Regions from separate parts of the Burkholderia humptydooensis genome, predicted to be linked through region 2. Evidence: riboswitches for the same ligand, from Rfam matches in the RefSeq annotation. Region 2 holds a riboswitch; the other holds the start of a gene.
What was found. A riboswitch is a leader RNA that binds a small molecule or an ion and turns the genes downstream of it on or off. The one in region 2 is predicted to bind thiamine pyrophosphate.
Positions count from the first base shown of each region.

Region 1: linked by a shared signal. The riboswitch ahead of AQ610_RS01865 (FAD-dependent oxidoreductase) and the one ahead of thiC (phosphomethylpyrimidine synthase ThiC) in region 2 are both predicted to bind thiamine pyrophosphate.

Region 1 covers NZ_CP013380.1:395,053-403,092, reverse strand. Annotated here, with positions in the region: gene AQ610_RS01900 (MlaA family lipoprotein) at 1-519, opposite strand, end outside; gene mlaD (outer membrane lipid asymmetry maintenance protein MlaD) at 567-1,076, opposite strand; gene mlaE (lipid asymmetry maintenance ABC transporter permease subunit MlaE) at 1,089-1,856, opposite strand; gene AQ610_RS01885 (ABC transporter ATP-binding protein) at 1,853-2,671, opposite strand; gene thiE (thiamine phosphate synthase) at 2,774-3,874, opposite strand; gene AQ610_RS01875 (thiazole synthase) at 3,871-4,686, opposite strand; gene thiS (sulfur carrier protein ThiS) at 4,739-4,936, opposite strand; gene AQ610_RS01865 (FAD-dependent oxidoreductase) at 4,985-6,118, opposite strand; TPP riboswitch at 6,344-6,477, opposite strand; gene AQ610_RS01860 (ABC transporter ATP-binding protein/permease) at 6,750-8,040, shown strand, end outside.
Region 2 covers NZ_CP013380.1:2,704,061-2,712,100, forward strand. Annotated here, with positions in the region: gene AQ610_RS12160 (molybdopterin-dependent oxidoreductase) at 1-146, opposite strand, end outside; partial or broken gene AQ610_RS12165 (cytochrome b/b6 domain-containing protein) at 162-827, opposite strand; gene AQ610_RS12170 (DUF1223 domain-containing protein) at 952-1,776, opposite strand; gene AQ610_RS12175 (pentapeptide MXKDX repeat protein) at 1,937-2,182, opposite strand; gene AQ610_RS12180 (ISL3 family transposase) at 2,268-3,488, opposite strand; TPP riboswitch at 3,759-3,876, shown strand; gene thiC (phosphomethylpyrimidine synthase ThiC) at 3,999-5,945, shown strand; gene AQ610_RS12190 (YMGG-like glycine zipper-containing protein) at 6,169-6,381, shown strand; gene AQ610_RS12195 (hypothetical protein) at 6,633-6,857, shown strand; gene AQ610_RS12200 (DMT family transporter) at 7,002-7,934, shown strand.

The DNA of each region.
Region 1 (8,040 bases), 1.8 Mb from region 2:
GTAGGTGAGCGGGTTGCCCGCGTAGTCGACGGCGAGGCCCGCCGTATCGCGCACCGTGCTCGGGCCGAGCAGCGGCAGCACGAGGTATGGGCCGCTCGGCACGCCGTAGTGGCCGAGCGTCACGCCGAAGTCGTTCGCGTGCTTCGGCAGCTTCGCGAGCGTCGCGACGTCGAACAGGCCGCCCACGCCGAACACCGTGTTGATCACGACGCGCATGATGTCGCCGACGCCGTCGGCGATCTTCAACTGCACGAGGTTGTTCGCCGCGATGTAGACGTCGCCGATGTTCGAGAAGAAGTTCGTCACGCTGTCGCGCATCGGCTGCGGCACCGCCCACTGGTAGCCGCGCGCGACCGGCTTGAGCGCGTACTGGTCGACCTTGTCGTTGAACGTGTACATCGTCCGGTTGAAGCCTTCGAACGGATCGCCCTTCGTCGGCGTCTGGACCGTCGCGCAACCGCTCAATGCCGCGGCGGCCGAGATCGCCAGCACCGCGCGGCTGATGCGGATCGTCTGCATGATGTTCTTCCCCTCGCTTCTGCTCTCGTATGCCGCTTGCGCGGCGTTCACTGTGCCGCCGCGCCCGATGCGGCGGCGGCCGGCTTCGCGCCGCCCGCGTCCGCGGCCTTGCTGTACAGGAACTGGCCGATCAGGTTCTCGAGCACGATCGCCGACTGCGTCATCGTGATCGTATCGCCCGCCTTCAGCATTTCCGCGTCGCCGCCCGGATCGAGGCCGATGTACTGCTCGCCGAGCAGGCCCGACGTCAGGATCTTCGCAGACGAATCCTTCGGAAACGGGTATTGCTTGTCGAGATCGATCGTGACGAGCGCCTGGTAGGTGTTCGTGTCGAAGCCGATCGTCTTCACCCGCCCGACCACGACACCCGCGCTCTTGACGGCCGCGCGCGGCTTCAGGCCGCCGATGTTGTCGAACTTCATCTTCACCGCGTAAGTCGGCTGAAACGACAGCGAGCTCATGTTGCCGACCTTCAGCGCGAGAAACAGCAACGCGAGAAAGCCCAGCACCACGAAGAGGCCGACCCAGAAGTCGAGAGCAATCTTTTTCATCGTCATCCCAGAAAAGGCTTAGCTGAACATCAACGCGGTCAGCAGGAAATCGAGGCCGAGTACGGCAAGCGACGCGTACACGACAGTCTTGGTCGTCGCGTGCGACACGCCCTCGGGCGTCGGCTTCGCTTCGTAACCCTGAAACAGCGCGATAAACGTGACGGCGAAGCCGAACACGACGCTCTTGAGCACGCCGTTGCCGACGTCGGCCCACACTTCGACGCCGCCTTGCATCTGCGACCAGAACGCGCCGGGATCGACGCCGATCAGCAGCACGCCGACGATGTAGCCGCCGAGCACGCCCACCGCGCTGAAGATCGCCGCGAGCAGCGGCATCGCGATGACGCCCGCCCACATCCGCGGCGCGATCACGTTCTTCAGCGGATCGACAGCCATCATCTCGAGCGCGGTCAGTTGCTCGCCCGCCTTCATCAGTCCGATCTCGGCTGTGAGCGACGTGCCCGCGCGGCCCGCGAACAGCAGCGCCGACACGACGGGGCCGAGCTCGCGCACGAGCGACAGCGCGACGAGCAGGCCCAACGCCTGCTCGGAGCCGTAGCGGTTCAGCGTGTAGTAGCCCTGCAGGCCGAGCACGAAGCCGACGAACAGGCCCGACACGGCGATGATCACGAACGAATAATTGCCGAGGAAGTGGATCTGCTTCGTGACGAGCCGTGGCCGCCGCAACAGCGAAAAGAATTCGAGCACGACGCGCAAGAACATCCGGGTCGCATAGCCCGTGCGCCCGAGTCCGCCGATCACGAAACGCCCGATCGCGCTGATCATCTGCGCCCTCCGCCAAGTCCGAAGTCCGCCGCGAGCGGCTGGCTCATGTAGTGAAATTTGAACGGGCCGTCCGGCGCGCCGTCGATGAACTGGCGCACGCTCGGATCGGTCGACGCGCGCAGCGCGTCGGGCGTGCCCTCGGCCAGCACGCCGCCGTTCGCCAGGAAGTACACGTAATCCGCGATCGCGAACGATTCCGGCACGTCGTGCGTGACGAGAATCGACGTCGCGCCGAGCGCGTGGTTCAGCGTGCGGATCAGGTTTGCGGTGATGCCGAGCGAAATCGGGTCGAGGCCCGCGAACGGCTCGTCGTACATGATGAGCTGCGGGTCGAGCGCGATCGCGCGCGCGAGCGCGATGCGCCGCGCCATCCCGCCCGACACCTCGGACGGCATCAGGTCGCGCGCGCCGCGCAGGCCGACCGCGTTGAGCTTCATCAGCACGAGATCGCGGATCAGCTCTTCGGGCAGGTCGGTATGCTCGCGCAGCGCGAACGCGACGTTGTCGAACACCGACATGTCGGTGAAGAGCGCGCCGAACTGGAACAGCATGCCCATCTTGCGGCGCAGCGCGTACAGCCCGTCGCGCGTCTGCGCGCCGATGTCGGCGCCGTCGAACAGCACCTGGCCGCGGCGCGCGCGCACGAGCCCGCCGATCAGGCGCAGCACGGTGGTCTTGCCGCAGCCGGAACCGCCCATCACCGCGACCACCCGGCCGCGCGCGAAGCGCATGTTCAGGTTCGACAGGACGAGACGCTCGCCGTAGCCGAAATCGACGTCGCGAAGCTCTAGCAGGGACTCGGAGGAGGAGCTCACGGAGCTGACAATCCTTATACGCAGAACGCCGAATTATAGGGCCTGCATCGGAATGATGTCGTCAAGGCCGCTCACGCGCTCCAGTCAGAGATTGTCAAATTATCATGCGAAATTTTGCTGCATTGCAATAATCTCCGCCCGATAATCGTCCGCGCCCGTGATCGCACTGACGACGGCGGCGCTGCCGACGCCCGCCGCCAGCACCGCGCCGAGCGTGTCCACGGCGATTCCGCCGATCGCGACGAGCGGCGCCTGCGGACCCGCGAAGCGCGCGTAGCGCGCGAGCCGCGCGAGGCCCTGCGGCGGTGCGGCAACCGCTTTCGTCGCGGTCGCGAACACCGGGCCGAGCGCGAGGTAGCTCGGCTTCAATTGCAGCGCGACGAGCATTTCGTAGTAGCCGTGGCTCGACAGGCCGAGCCGCACGCCCGCCTGCGCGATCGCGCAAAGGTCGGCGGTCTCCAGATCCTCCTGGCCGAGGTGGATGCCGTACGCGCCCGCGTCGAGCGCGAGCCGCCAGTGATCGTTGATGAACACGCGCGCGTCCGGATGGCGGCGGCCCGCGGCGACGGCCCGCGCGACCTCCGCGCGCAGCGCGTCGGGCGACGCGTCCTTCACGCGCAACTGCGCGGTCCGCACGCCGCAGTCGAGCACGCGCTCGACCCATTCGGCGCTCGGCAGCACCGGATACAGGCCGAGCCGCTGCGGGCACGGCGCAAACGCAGGCTCGGGCGCGGCGGGCACGCCGAGCACGCGCGGAAAGCGCGCCGGCTCGACGGGCCACGGATCGTCGCCGCGCGCCTCGTCGCCGTCGCGCCACGCGAGCGCGAGCACGAGCGCGTCGGGCGCGGCGAAGCCGCAATCGAGAAAGGCGGCGAGCGCCGCGATCCAGTCGTCGGCGAGCGGCGCGCGCGAGGCGAGCGCATGGCGCGCCGCGCCCGTGTGGAGCGTCGCCGACACGTCGTCGATGACGATCGCCTGCGCACCCGCCGCGGTCAGCCGCGCGAGGTGCGCAGCGTGCGCGCCGGCCTCGCCCGCGGTCGCGACCCACAGGTCGCCCGCACGCGGATGCTCGGGCGGCGCGAGACAGATTCGCGTGCGCGCATCGGGCCGCGGCCACACGCCGAGCGTCGCGCGAATCCGCTCGGCGGCTTCGGTGAGCTCGTCGGCGGGAGGCCAGAACGCGTCGGGCAGCGCGGCGCTCATGCGTGGCTCCCGTCCTGGTGCCAGAACGGCATGCCGACGACGGGCGTGCTCGCGTGCGCGCTCTCGCGCGCATCCATCGGCCCCGCGAGATAGGCCGCGCGCCCCGCCTCGACGCCCCGCGCGAACGCGCGCGCCATGATTTCCGGATGCGTCGCCTGCGACACGGCCGTGTTCAGCAGCACGCCGTCGAAGCCCCACTCCATCACCTGGCACGCATGCGACGGCACGCCGAGCCCCGCGTCGACGATGAGCGGCACGTCCGGCAGCCGCTCGCGCAGCACGCGCAGCCCGTACGGGTTCACGACGCCCTTGCCGGTGCCGATCGGCGCGCCCCACGGCATCAACGCCTCGCAGCCGGCGTCGAGCAGGCGCCGGCCCATCACGAGATCCTCGGTGCAGTACGGCAGCACCTTGAAGCCGTCCTTCACGAGCAGCGTCGCCGCCTCGATCAAGCCGATCGGGTCCGGCTGCAACGTGTAGTCGTCGCCGATCAGCTCGAGCTTGATCCAGTCGGTCCCGAACACCTCGCGCGCCATCTGTGCCGTCGTCACCGCCTCGGCCACCGTCTGGCAGCCGGCCGTGTTCGGCAACAGCGGCACGTCGTGGCGCTTGAGCAGGTCGAAGAAGCCGGCCTCGGCCCCGCCGGCGTTCATCTGGCGCCGCAGCGCGACCGTCACCATGCCCGGCCGCGCGGCCGCGATCGAATCGGACAGCGATTGCAGCGACGGATAGCGCGACGTGCCGAGCAGCACGCGGCTCGCGAAGGTTTGGCCGTGCAGCGTGAGCGTATCGGCAGAAGAAAGAGGCTTCATCGGAAGATCCTGTGGAAACGGGGGGCGGGGGCGATGCTCGCGCGTCGGCGCGTCAGCCGCCCGCGACCGGATGCACGATGTCGAGCTTGTCGCCCGCGGCGAGTGTGCGCGCCGCATGCTGCGTGCGCGCGACGAACGCGCCGTTGACCGCGACCGCGAAAGGCGGACGCGCGCCGTATGCGGTGAGCGCGTCGGCGAGCGTCGCGCCGTCGGGCAGCGAGAGCGTCTGTTGGTTGACCTGGATGTCCATGATGGCTGTCGATGTCGATGGATCGGATTTGACCGGATCGCCGGGCGCTCACACGCTCGCGTGCGCCGCCCGGTGCTGCAGCAGCGCCGGCCAGCGCGCGTCGCGCCGCCACGCGGCGAACGTGTCGGCGTCCTTCACGGTGCGCTCGACGAGCGCCTGCGCGAAGCGGGCCGCGGCATCGGCGATTTCCGGCGCGATCATGAAACCGTGCCGGTACAGGCCGTTGACCGCGAGCGTCGCGCCGCCGTCCCAGACGAGCGCCGGACGATGGTCGGGCAGCGTCGGCCGGCACTGCGCATTCAGTTCGAGAATACGCGCTTCGCCGAACGCCGGATGCACCGAGAACGCGGCGCTCAGCAGCTCGAGCGCGGAGCGCACGCTGACGGGCGACATGTCCTCGCCTTCGATCTCGGTCGCGCCGATCACGTAAAGATCGTTCTCCTTCGGCGCGACGTAGAGCGGATAGCGCGGATGCAGCAGCCGCACCGGGCGCGTCAAGCCGATGCCGGGCGCATGCACGCGCGCGACTTCGCCGCGGATCCCGCGCAGCGCCGGCATCTGCGCTTTCGCGCCGAGCCCGCGGCAGTCGATCGTGATGCGCGCGGCAGGCGCGGCGTCGGGCGCGACGGCGACGTTCCAGTGCGCGTCGACGCCGCGCTCGGCGAGGCCCGCGGCGAGCGCGTGCAGCACCTGGCGGCTGTCGAGCTGGCCTTCGCGCGGCAGCAGCAGGCCGTGCGCGAAGCGTCCGGCGAGCGCCGGCTCGGCCGCGTCGACCTGTGCGCCCGCGAGCGTGACGAGGCCGCCGTCGAGCAGCTCGGCGCTCGCATTCGCGCGCACGCGGCGCTCGAAGAGCGGCGCTTCCGCCCGGTCCGCGTGGTGCCAGACGACGAGCGTGCCGTTGCGCTGGAAGAACACGGGCTCCGGCAGCTCGGCGAGCCAGCCCGGCCACCGATCGAGCGACGCGACGCCGAGATCGGTGATGAAGCGCTCGGCGCTCGCGGCTTCGGCGAGCGGCGCGAGCATCGCGGCCGCGATCCACGCGGCCGAGCCCGAGCCCGCCGCGTCACCGCGCTCGTAGAGCGACACGGGGTGCCCCGCGCCCGCGAGGCGCCACGCGATCAGACGGCCGACGAGGCCGCCGCCCAGCACCGCGAAATCGGGTTCAGACGCACGCATGTTCATCGCATCCGTCCGCCGTGTTCGTCACCGGGGAGCGGCTCGCAGCGGGAGCCGGGGAAGCCGCCGCGGCCGACGGCTCGCAGCGACGCAAAAGAACTGAAGATTGCACGGTCATCGATACCTTCCGCCACGCGCGAAGTTGCGCACTCAAAAGGACGAAACCGGCGACTGAGGCCGGCCGGGACCGTGATGCGCGCGGCTCGCCGAAACGGCGGCGGCGGGCATGGCCCGGCGGGATCGGAAACTTCCCGCGCCGGTATTACCCGGATCGGGTGCGAAGGGTCTCTCTCAGCCTCGCCGCGCATCCGGCCCTGCCGATCCGGCAGGCCGGGGCGCGCAGCAAAGCACCCCTGTTTCGTCGGCGGTCATTAGACCATAAAAGCGGAAACGGCCGCAAACCTCGCGCTGCGGCAAATTCGCCCGCCGCGCGGCGGCGCTGGCACAATGCCGCTGGAACCGGCGCATGGGCGACATCGTCGCCGCGCGCCGAGCCAGTGCCGTTCCCGGCGTTAAGCGCCGTTTAAGGCATGCTCGCCAGAATCCGCGGCACGCATGCCGCGCGCGGCGCCGAACGCACGCGCCGGGCGCGGCGCGCGCGTTGGCCCGGCGTTGCCGGCCTCATATCAGGAAGCTCATGACTCAATCGATGCAAGCCCTCGCCCTCGTCCCGGACGACCCGACGCAATCCCGATCCCCGGTCTCCACGTGGAGCCTCATCAAGCCCTACTGGGTCTCCGAGGAATGGAAGGTCGCGTGGGGACTGCTCGTCACGATCGTCGCGATCAACCTCACGCTCGTGTGGATCAACGTGCGGATCAACTCGTGGAGCGCGTCGTTCTACAACGCGCTGCAATCGAAGGATGTGCGCGACTTCCCGAGCCTGCTGATGACGTTCGCCGTGCTCGCGTTCGCGTTCATCATCCTCGCGGTGTACAGCCTGTATCTGCGGCAGATGCTCGGCTTCCGCTGGCGGCAGTGGCTCACGACGCGCTTCCTGAACGAATGGCTCGGCGATCGCAACTTCTACCGGATCGAGCGCGACCGGCTCGCCGACAACCCCGACCAGCGGATCGCGGACGACTTGCAGTCGCTCGCGTCGACGACGCTGTCGCTGTCGCTCGACCTGCTGTCGACGGTCGTCACGCTGATCTCGTTCGCGACGATCCTCTGGTCGATCGCCGGCGCGGCGACGATCTCGCTCGGCGGCCACGCGATCACGATCCCCGGCTACATGGTGTGGGTCGCGATGATCTACGCGATCGCGGGCTCGTACGTGATGCACCGCTTCGGCCATCCGCTCGTGTCGATAAACTACCAGCAGCAGCGCGTCGAGGCGGACTTCCGCTTCAGCCTGATCCGCATCCGCGAGAACGCCGAGCAGATCGCGTTCTACAACGGCGAGCCCGTCGAGACCTCGCACGAGCAGAACCTGTTCCAGCGTATCCGCGAAAACTGGTGGCGCGTGATGCGCTACACGAAGCGGCTCACGTTCGTGCTGAACTTCTATGCGCAGCTCGCGAGCCTCTTTCCGATCGCGGTCGCCGCGCCGCGCTACTTCGCGGGCGCGTTCACGTTCGGCGTGCTGATCCAGATCAGCCGCGCGTTCGGCACCGTCAGCGATTCGTTCTCGTGGTTCATCAACAGTTACGGCACGCTCGCCGAGTGGCGCGCGACCGTCAACCGTCTGCGCGAGTTCAAGCGCGTGATGGGCGCGTCGCATCTGAAGGAATCGATGTCGCCCGCGACCGAGCGCGGCGGCATCAACCTGCACTACGTCGACGCGCAGCAGATCACGACGTCGGGCCTGAAGCTCGCGCTGCCGAACGGCGCGGCGCTCGCGTCGATCGGCGACATCGCGATCGAGCCCGGCTCGCGCTGGCTCGTGCGCGGGCCGTCCGGCTCCGGCAAGAGCACGCTGATGCGCG
Region 2 (8,040 bases):
ATCGCGAGGCCGCCGAGCGTCAGCACGCGCTTGCCGAACAGGCGCCGCGACGGCAGCGCGAGTTCCTTGCGCACGTCGATCAGGAGCGATGCGCGGTCGATCCGCGCGATGTCGTTCTTGGGCTTTTTCCTGTCGTTTTCGGACATGATGAGTGACTCCTTTTAGTGTCCGCGCAGCATCGCGAGCAGCGAGCGCGGCACGAGCGCCGCCATCGCGACATGCACGACGAAGAACGCGACGAGAAACGCCATCGCCCAGAAGTGCACGACGCGCGCGCTGTCGTAGCCGCCGAGCAGCGCGCGCAGCAGCGGGAACTGCACCGATTTCCAGATCACGAGCCCGGACAGCACGAGCAGCACGAGATCGGCGATCGCCGCGACGTACGCGGCGCGCTGGACCGCGTTGTAGACGGACAGATCGTCGTGCGACAGCCGGCCGCGCAGCGCGTCGCACAAGTCGCGCGCGATGCTCTTCACGCTCAGCGGCAGGAACTTGCGCGCAAAGCGCCCGGTCGCGATCGACATCGTCAGATAGAACACGCCGTTGAAGAACAGCAGCCACATCGCGGCGAAGTGCCATTGCAGCGCGCCGCCGAGCCAGCCGCCGAGCGTCGCGCCGCGCGGGAACGTGAAGCCCGCGTAGATCGGCGACGCGTCGTAGATCCGCCAGCCCGACAACGCCATCGTCACCGCGGCGACCGCGTTGAGCCAGTGGCTCGCGCGCACCCATCGCGGGTGGATCGGTTTGCGCGGGCGGATGGCGGACGTGGTTGCGTGCGTCCCGGCGCGGCTCGCTGCTTCGGTGGTCGCCTGGGTCATTGCGGGGGCTCCGTTGGTCGTCGCGTGGGGGTGGCGCGGGGCAGCGCGTCGGTTGTTGCGTCGGTGGTTGCGTTCGTCGTCGTCGCGTTCATCGGCGGTGCCCTCCTTCGTTGATCGATGGCGCACGCACCGCTCAGCCGCACAGCGGCAAATCGAGCGCCTGCAGCACGTCGCCCGTCGCGGGGTCCTCGACGAACGCCGCGACGCCGTACCGTGCGGCGTCCGCCGCGCGCAGGTTCGCGGGCAGCGGCAGCGCGCGCCGCACGTCGAGCGGCGCGCCCGCATCGCCCGTCGCGGCGAGCGGCCCGATCCATTGACGCACGACGCGCTCGTGACGCAGCGTCGCGCCGCGGTTCTCGCCCGCGCGCACCGGCGATTCGATGCCGTTCTCGTACAGCACGAGATATGCGTCGAGCACGCGCGGCGCGCCGGCGCGCGGCGTCACGGACAGCGCGACGTCGAGCGCGTCCGCGCGCCGTGCGGCGGACAGCGCGATGCCCACGCGCGCGGGCTCGGCGGCCGTCGCGACGACGCGCCGCGCGAACGCGTCCGCATCGCGCCAATCACGCAGCTCGCGGCCGCCGACCGCGATCTCCGGCGTATAGACGAAGCGGCCGCCGCCGCGCGCGGCGAGCGCGTGCTGCCGCTCGGTGAAGCGATGCTGCGCGAAGCGGTCGGTCCAGCCCAGGCCGTCCCAGTAATCGACGTGCAGCGCGAGCGGCACGACGCGCAGCGCGGCATGGTGCGCGGCCAGCCGCGCGAGCCAGTCGTCGGCGGGCGGGCAACTGCTGCAGCCCTCGCTCGTGTAGAGCTCGACGAGCGCCTGCCGGCCGTCGGGACTGCGGGCGACGCAGGCGCCGCCCGCCGCCGCTTGCGCGATGCTCGCCGCGGCAAGCACGAGCGTCGCCGCGACGGCGCGCATCGAAACGGAAAATGAAATCGACATATCGAAGCTCATCGGTCGAAGCCGGCGCGCGGGCGCGATGCGCGCCGCACGCCGGCGGGCACGACGCGCCCCGGCTTCCCGCGGCGCCACGCGCCGCGGGACGAAGGCCGCCCGAACAGCGCGCGGGCGACCGAGCCGTTCGCGTCATGAAAGACGCCGGGAACGGCGCCGCTCAGTTCGACATCGGGCTCATCTTGCCGGACGACATCGGCTTTTTCATCGCGTCCTTCGACATGTGATCCGCCTTCATGCCGCCCTTCGCCATGTGATCCTGCTTCTTGCCCATCCGGTCCTTCGACATCGCATCCTTCGACATCGCCATGCCGTCCTTCGACATCGCATCGTTCTGCGCATGGGCGAACGGCGCGGCGAACGCGAGACCGGCGACACAGGCGAAAGCAATGAGATTCCTTTTCATGGGATAGCTCCATCATTATTGGTTGAGGAGCCGAATAGTCGGGAGGCGGCGGCAGATATGACACCGACGCGCAAAAATTTTTGGTTCATCGCGGATTACCGGGGAACGCGGCGCGGATCTTGAGAAAGAAGTATTCCTCGTCGCGGTACCCGTAAGCCCGACGCTTGATGACCTTGATGGTGTTGTTGATGCCTTCGACGATGCTGGTATTAAGCGGATGTCGGCAGCGGGCCACGATTCCGTGCCAGTAACCCTGCAGGCGCTGCGCAAACAGTTGCAGCGCGGCAATTCCGCTTTGCCGGGCTTGCTCGATCCATTGTTCCCAGGCCTTTTCCGCCCAGGCAGGCTTGCGGTAGAACCAGAGCCGCTTGAGTTCGTCACGTAGCACGTAGACGCACAACAATGGCTGATTGGCGGCCAGCAGTTCCTTCAGATGCACGGACTGCTCGGGCTTCAGGTTGTGGCGGTTGCGCAGCAGCAACCAGCGGCTGGACTTCAGGACCTTCCGGGCCGGCCGGTCATGGCGCAACTGATTAGCCTGATCGACCCGCACCCGATCAATCACCTCACGCCCGTACTTGGCCACGACGTGGAACAGGTCGTAGACGACCTCAGCCTGCGGACACTGCGCTTTGATCTCCAACTCGTAGGCCGTGGTCATGTCGATGGCCACTGCTTCGATGCGCTCGGCAACACCCGGTGGAAGCTGTTCGAAGAAGGCTCTGGCCGTCTCGCGCGAGCGTCCCGCTCCAATCCAGAGCACTTGCCGACCAATCGGATCGACCACCACCGTGGCGTAGCGATGACCTTTATGGAGCGCGAACTCGTCCATCGCCAGATAGCGGATCGTCGACCAGTCAGGATCAGCCACACGCGCTCGCAAGCGCATCTTGTCGATCGATTTGACCGTGTGCCAGCCCAAATCGTAGAAGGCGGCGACCGCCTGCACGCTGGCCGCCTGCAGCAGTTTCTCGCAGGCCTTGGCAAATCGCTCCGTCACTCGCTGGTAACGGCCCAGCCACGCCAGTTTCTCCAGTCGCGGACCGCCGCAGCGTTCGCACCAGACTCGGCGGCGGGGGACGTGCAGTACCACCCGGTACTCGAACAGTGGCAGATCGCGCACCCGGCGAACCGTCGTCTCATGAATCTGCTGGCAGCGTGCACCGCACTGTTCGCAGTACATGACCTTGCTGACCGGCTTCAAATACAGCGACAGCGTACGGCCTTCTCCTTCCGGCCATTCCACCCCCTCTAACCGATAGCCGGTCCAGCAACCCAGTGCTTGAAGTGCCTTGCGATCGAGCAATTCTGCCTCCTGACCTCCTTAAAGTCAGGCGTCAGGTTACGCAATCGCCATCAAACCCTCCACGGTTTCCTGCGATGAACCAAATTTTTCGGCACCGGCGATTGCGCCGGCGAGCGACGAAACGCGCTGTCCGCGCGGCGCGAGCGCGTGCGCGCCCGGTGCGGCTCGCACCGCGCCGCCGCGGCGCAACATGGGCGGCCGGCCGCGCATGCACGCGCAATCGATCTGTCCCCTGTTGAAACCGTCGCAGACCCGGTGTATCGTGTGCGCTTGCTAACGCGGGGGTCCTGCATTGCGCTCGGTCAAGCGATCGTGCGAAGCGGGTGAGAAATACCCTTTGAACCTGATCTGGATAATGCCAGCGCAGGGAAGCGTCAGGGTTTCGCCGTTGTTCCACGTCAGAATCCCGTCGCGTCGCGAATCTCGTCTCCTGCTTAGCGCCCCACACCCGCTTTGCATGGGACCCGGGCCAGCGCCAGAGCGCCAGCTTGGGTCGACACAGGAGATCGCATGAACGCCAATCCCAAGTTCCTGTCGGCCGACGCCCGCGTCGACGCCGCCGCCGTCGCCCCGCTGCCGAATTCGCGCAAGGTCTACGTGACGGGCTCGCAACCCGACATTCGCGTGCCGATGCGTGAAATCACGCAAGCCGATACGCCGACGAGCTTCGGCGGCGAACAGAATCCGCCGATCTACGTCTACGACACGTCGGGCCCGTACACGGACCCGGACGCGAAGATCGACATCCGCGCGGGCCTGCCCGCGCTGCGCCGGCGCTGGATCGACGCGCGCGGCGACACCGAGGCGCTCACGGGCCTCACGAGCGAGTACGGCCGCGAACGCGCGGCGGACCCGGCGACGGCCGAGCTGCGCTTCCCCGATCTGCACCGTCATCCGCGCCGCGCGAAGGCCGGCAAGAACGTCACGCAGATGCACTACGCGCGTCAGGGTATCATCACGCCCGAGATGGAATTCATCGCGATTCGCGAGAACCAGCGCCGCGCCGAGTATCTGGAAAGCCTGAAGGCGAGCGGCCCGAACGGCGCGAAGCTCGCCGCGATGATGGGCCGCCAGCACGCGGGCCAGGCGTTCGGCGCCGCCGCGTTCGGCGCGAACGCGCCCGGCACGGACATGCTGGCCGGAATCACGCCGGAGTTCGTGCGCGACGAAGTCGCGCGCGGCCGCGCGATCATCCCCGCGAACATCAACCACCCGGAAACCGAGCCGATGATCATCGGCCGCAACTTCCTCGTGAAGATCAACGCGAACATCGGCAACTCGGCCGTCACGTCGTCGATCGGCGAGGAAGTCGACAAGATGACGTGGGCGATCCGCTGGGGCGGCGACACGGTGATGGACCTGTCGACCGGCAAGCACATCCACGAAACGCGCGAGTGGATCATCCGCAACAGCCCGGTGCCGATCGGCACGGTGCCGATCTACCAGGCGCTGGAAAAGGTCAACGGCCGCGCCGAGGACCTGACCTGGGAAATCTTCCGCGACACGCTGATCGAGCAGGCCGAGCAAGGCGTCGACTACTTCACGATCCACGCGGGCGTGCGCCTGCAGTACGTGCCGCTCACCGCGAACCGGATGACGGGCATCGTGTCGCGCGGCGGCTCGATCATGGCGAAGTGGTGCCTCGCGCACCACAAGGAAAGCTTCCTGTACGAGCACTTCGAAGAGATCTGCGAAATCATGAAGGCGTACGACGTGAGCTTCTCGCTCGGCGATGGCCTGCGCCCCGGCTCGATCTACGACGCGAACGACGAAGCGCAGTTGGGCGAGCTGAAGACGCTCGGCGAGCTCACGCAGATCGCGTGGAAGCATGACGTGCAGGTGATGATCGAGGGGCCCGGCCACGTGCCGATGCAGTTGATCAAGGAAAACATGGATCTGCAGCTCGACTGGTGCAAGGAAGCGCCGTTCTACACGCTCGGGCCGCTCACCACCGACATCGCGCCGGGCTACGACCACATCACGTCGGGCATCGGCGCCGCGATGATCGGCTGGTTCGGCACCGCGATGCTGTGCTACGTGACGCCGAAGGAGCACCTCGGTCTGCCGAACAAGGACGACGTGAAGGAAGGCATCATCACGTACAAGCTCGCCGCGCACGCGGCCGACCTCGCGAAGGGCCATCCGGGCGCGCAGGTGCGCGACAACGCGCTGTCGAAGGCGCGCTTCGAGTTCCGCTGGGAAGACCAGTTCAACTTGGGCCTCGACCCGGACAAGGCGCGCGAATTCCACGACGAAACGCTGCCGAAGGATTCGGCGAAGGTCGCGCACTTCTGCTCGATGTGCGGCCCGCACTTCTGCTCGATGAAGATCACGCAGGACGTGCGCGAGTTCGCCGCGCAGCAGGGCATGTCGGAAAACGACGCGCTGAGGAAAGGGATGGAAGTGAAGGCGGTCGAGTTCGTGAAGAGCGGCTCGGAGATCTATCATCGCCAGTGATCGGCGCACGCATCTCGCCCCGGAGAAGCCCGCCTCGCGCGGGCTTTTTTGCGCGCGCGCAACGGCGCGGCGACGCCCGCCGGGAGGGCGAAACAATTGATTACGAAAGCGATGGGGCTCTAACAAGTCCTTACAGCGCAAAACGGACCGCCCGCGTAGATTTTGAGCATGGGCGTCGCGTCCGGCGCGCGCCCATGCGTCTCTTTCACCTGAGGATTGAACAATGAAATCGATTCGGCGTATTGGGGTGTGCGCAATGCTCATCGCGACGGTCGCGAGCCTGTCGGCTTGCGACACGATGACGACCCGACAACGTAACGCAGCAATCGGCGCGGGCATCGGCGGCGTCGCCGGCGCGGCGATCGGCGGCAACGCCCTGTCGACGATCGGCGGCGCGGCCGCGGGCGGCCTCGTAGGCAGCCAGGTCGGCAAGTAAGCCCGCGACTCGGGCGCGCCGCGCCATGCTGCGCCGCGCCGCCCTTGGATGCGGACGATGTGCGGCGCGTTCGCCGCGGCGTGCATCGTCCGGCCGTCTTGCGCAACCCGCGCGGCATGATCCATGCAACGATTGCGCCGCGATCGTGCGGCGGAAATGATCCGTTACCGTTTCACACAGCGTTTCACACGGGAGCGGTCTAAGCTCGCAAGCATCGAATCCTGCCCCGCACGCACGACTGCGGAATCATCATGAACAAGACCCTTGTCGCCGCCGCGCTCGCGAGCGTCGCGCTCGCCGGCTGCTATTACCCGTACGGCTATTACCCGGCGACCGGCTACTACCCGGCGCCCGTCGAAACCGCCCCCGTGTACGTCGCGCCCGCCTACCCCGCGTATTACTATCCGGCGCCGTCCCTGTCGCTCAATTTCGGCTACTGGAGCGGCGGCGGCCGCGGCTACTGGCGCCATCACTGATTCGTCGCCGCTCGCGCTCGCGCGGCCCGGCCGGCGCGCGCATTCCCGAATCTTGCTGTTTCATCGCGGGCTGAAACGTCGCGCGATAACGCGGTGTAAGATGCTTGGCCGATCTTCCTTCGACCACCCAGTGTCCGATCCTCGATGAACATCAAGAACGCCTTCCTGCTGATCGTCCTCGCCGCGCTGTGGGGCGCATCGTTTCTCTTCATTCGCGTCGGCGTCACCGAGTTCGGCGTCGCGCCGCTGATGGCGCTGCGCGTCGGCATCGGCGCCGTCTTCCTCGTCGCGCTGATGCTCACGCGCTACTCGCCGCGCGAGCTCGTCGCGCTGCTGCGCAAGCACGCATGGCCGCTCTTCGTCGTCGGCCTGCTCAATTCCGCCGCGCCGTTCTGCCTGTTCGCGTTCGCCGAGCTCACGCTGTCGGCGGGCGTCACGTCGGTCATCAACGCGACGACGCCGCTCTGGGGCGCGCTCGTCGCCTATCTGTGGCTCAAGGATTCGCTGTCGCTGCCGCGCGCGCTCGGCCTCGTGATCGGCTTCGCGGGCGTGCTCACGCTCGTCTGGGACCAGGTGTTCTCGCCGCACGGCGCGAATCCGGCGTCGCCCGCGACGGCCGCGCTCGCCGCCGCCGCCGCGCTCGGCGCGACGCTGCTGTACGGCATCGCCGCGAACTTCACGAAGCGCAAGCTCACGGGCGTCGATCCGCTCGTGAACGCGACGGGCAGCATGGTCGGCGCGACGATCCTGCTGCTGCCGTTCGCGCTCGCGACCTGGCCCGCCGCGCCCGTCTCGACGCACGCATGGGGCTCGGTGCTCGCGCTCGGCATCGCCTGCACGGGCGTCGCCTATTTCATCTTCTTTTACCTGATCGCGCACATCGGGCCGGCGCGCGCGATCACCGTCACGTTCGTGATCCCGGTGTTCGGCATCCTGTGGGGCGCGCTCTTTCTCGGCGAGCATGTGTCGTTCGCGATGCTCGAAGGCTGCGCGATCGTGCTGCTCGGCACCGCGCTCGCAACCGGCGTGATCAGACGGATTCCCGGCGTCCGGCCCCAGCGGAACGAGGCGGCCTGACGGCGGGCGGCGGGCGGCGCGGCGACGGGTTCGGCGCATCGTCGGCAAGCCTCGCGCACAGTCACTTTTTTCGCCGGCCATTTGCACATCGATCGCGCCGCCCGGT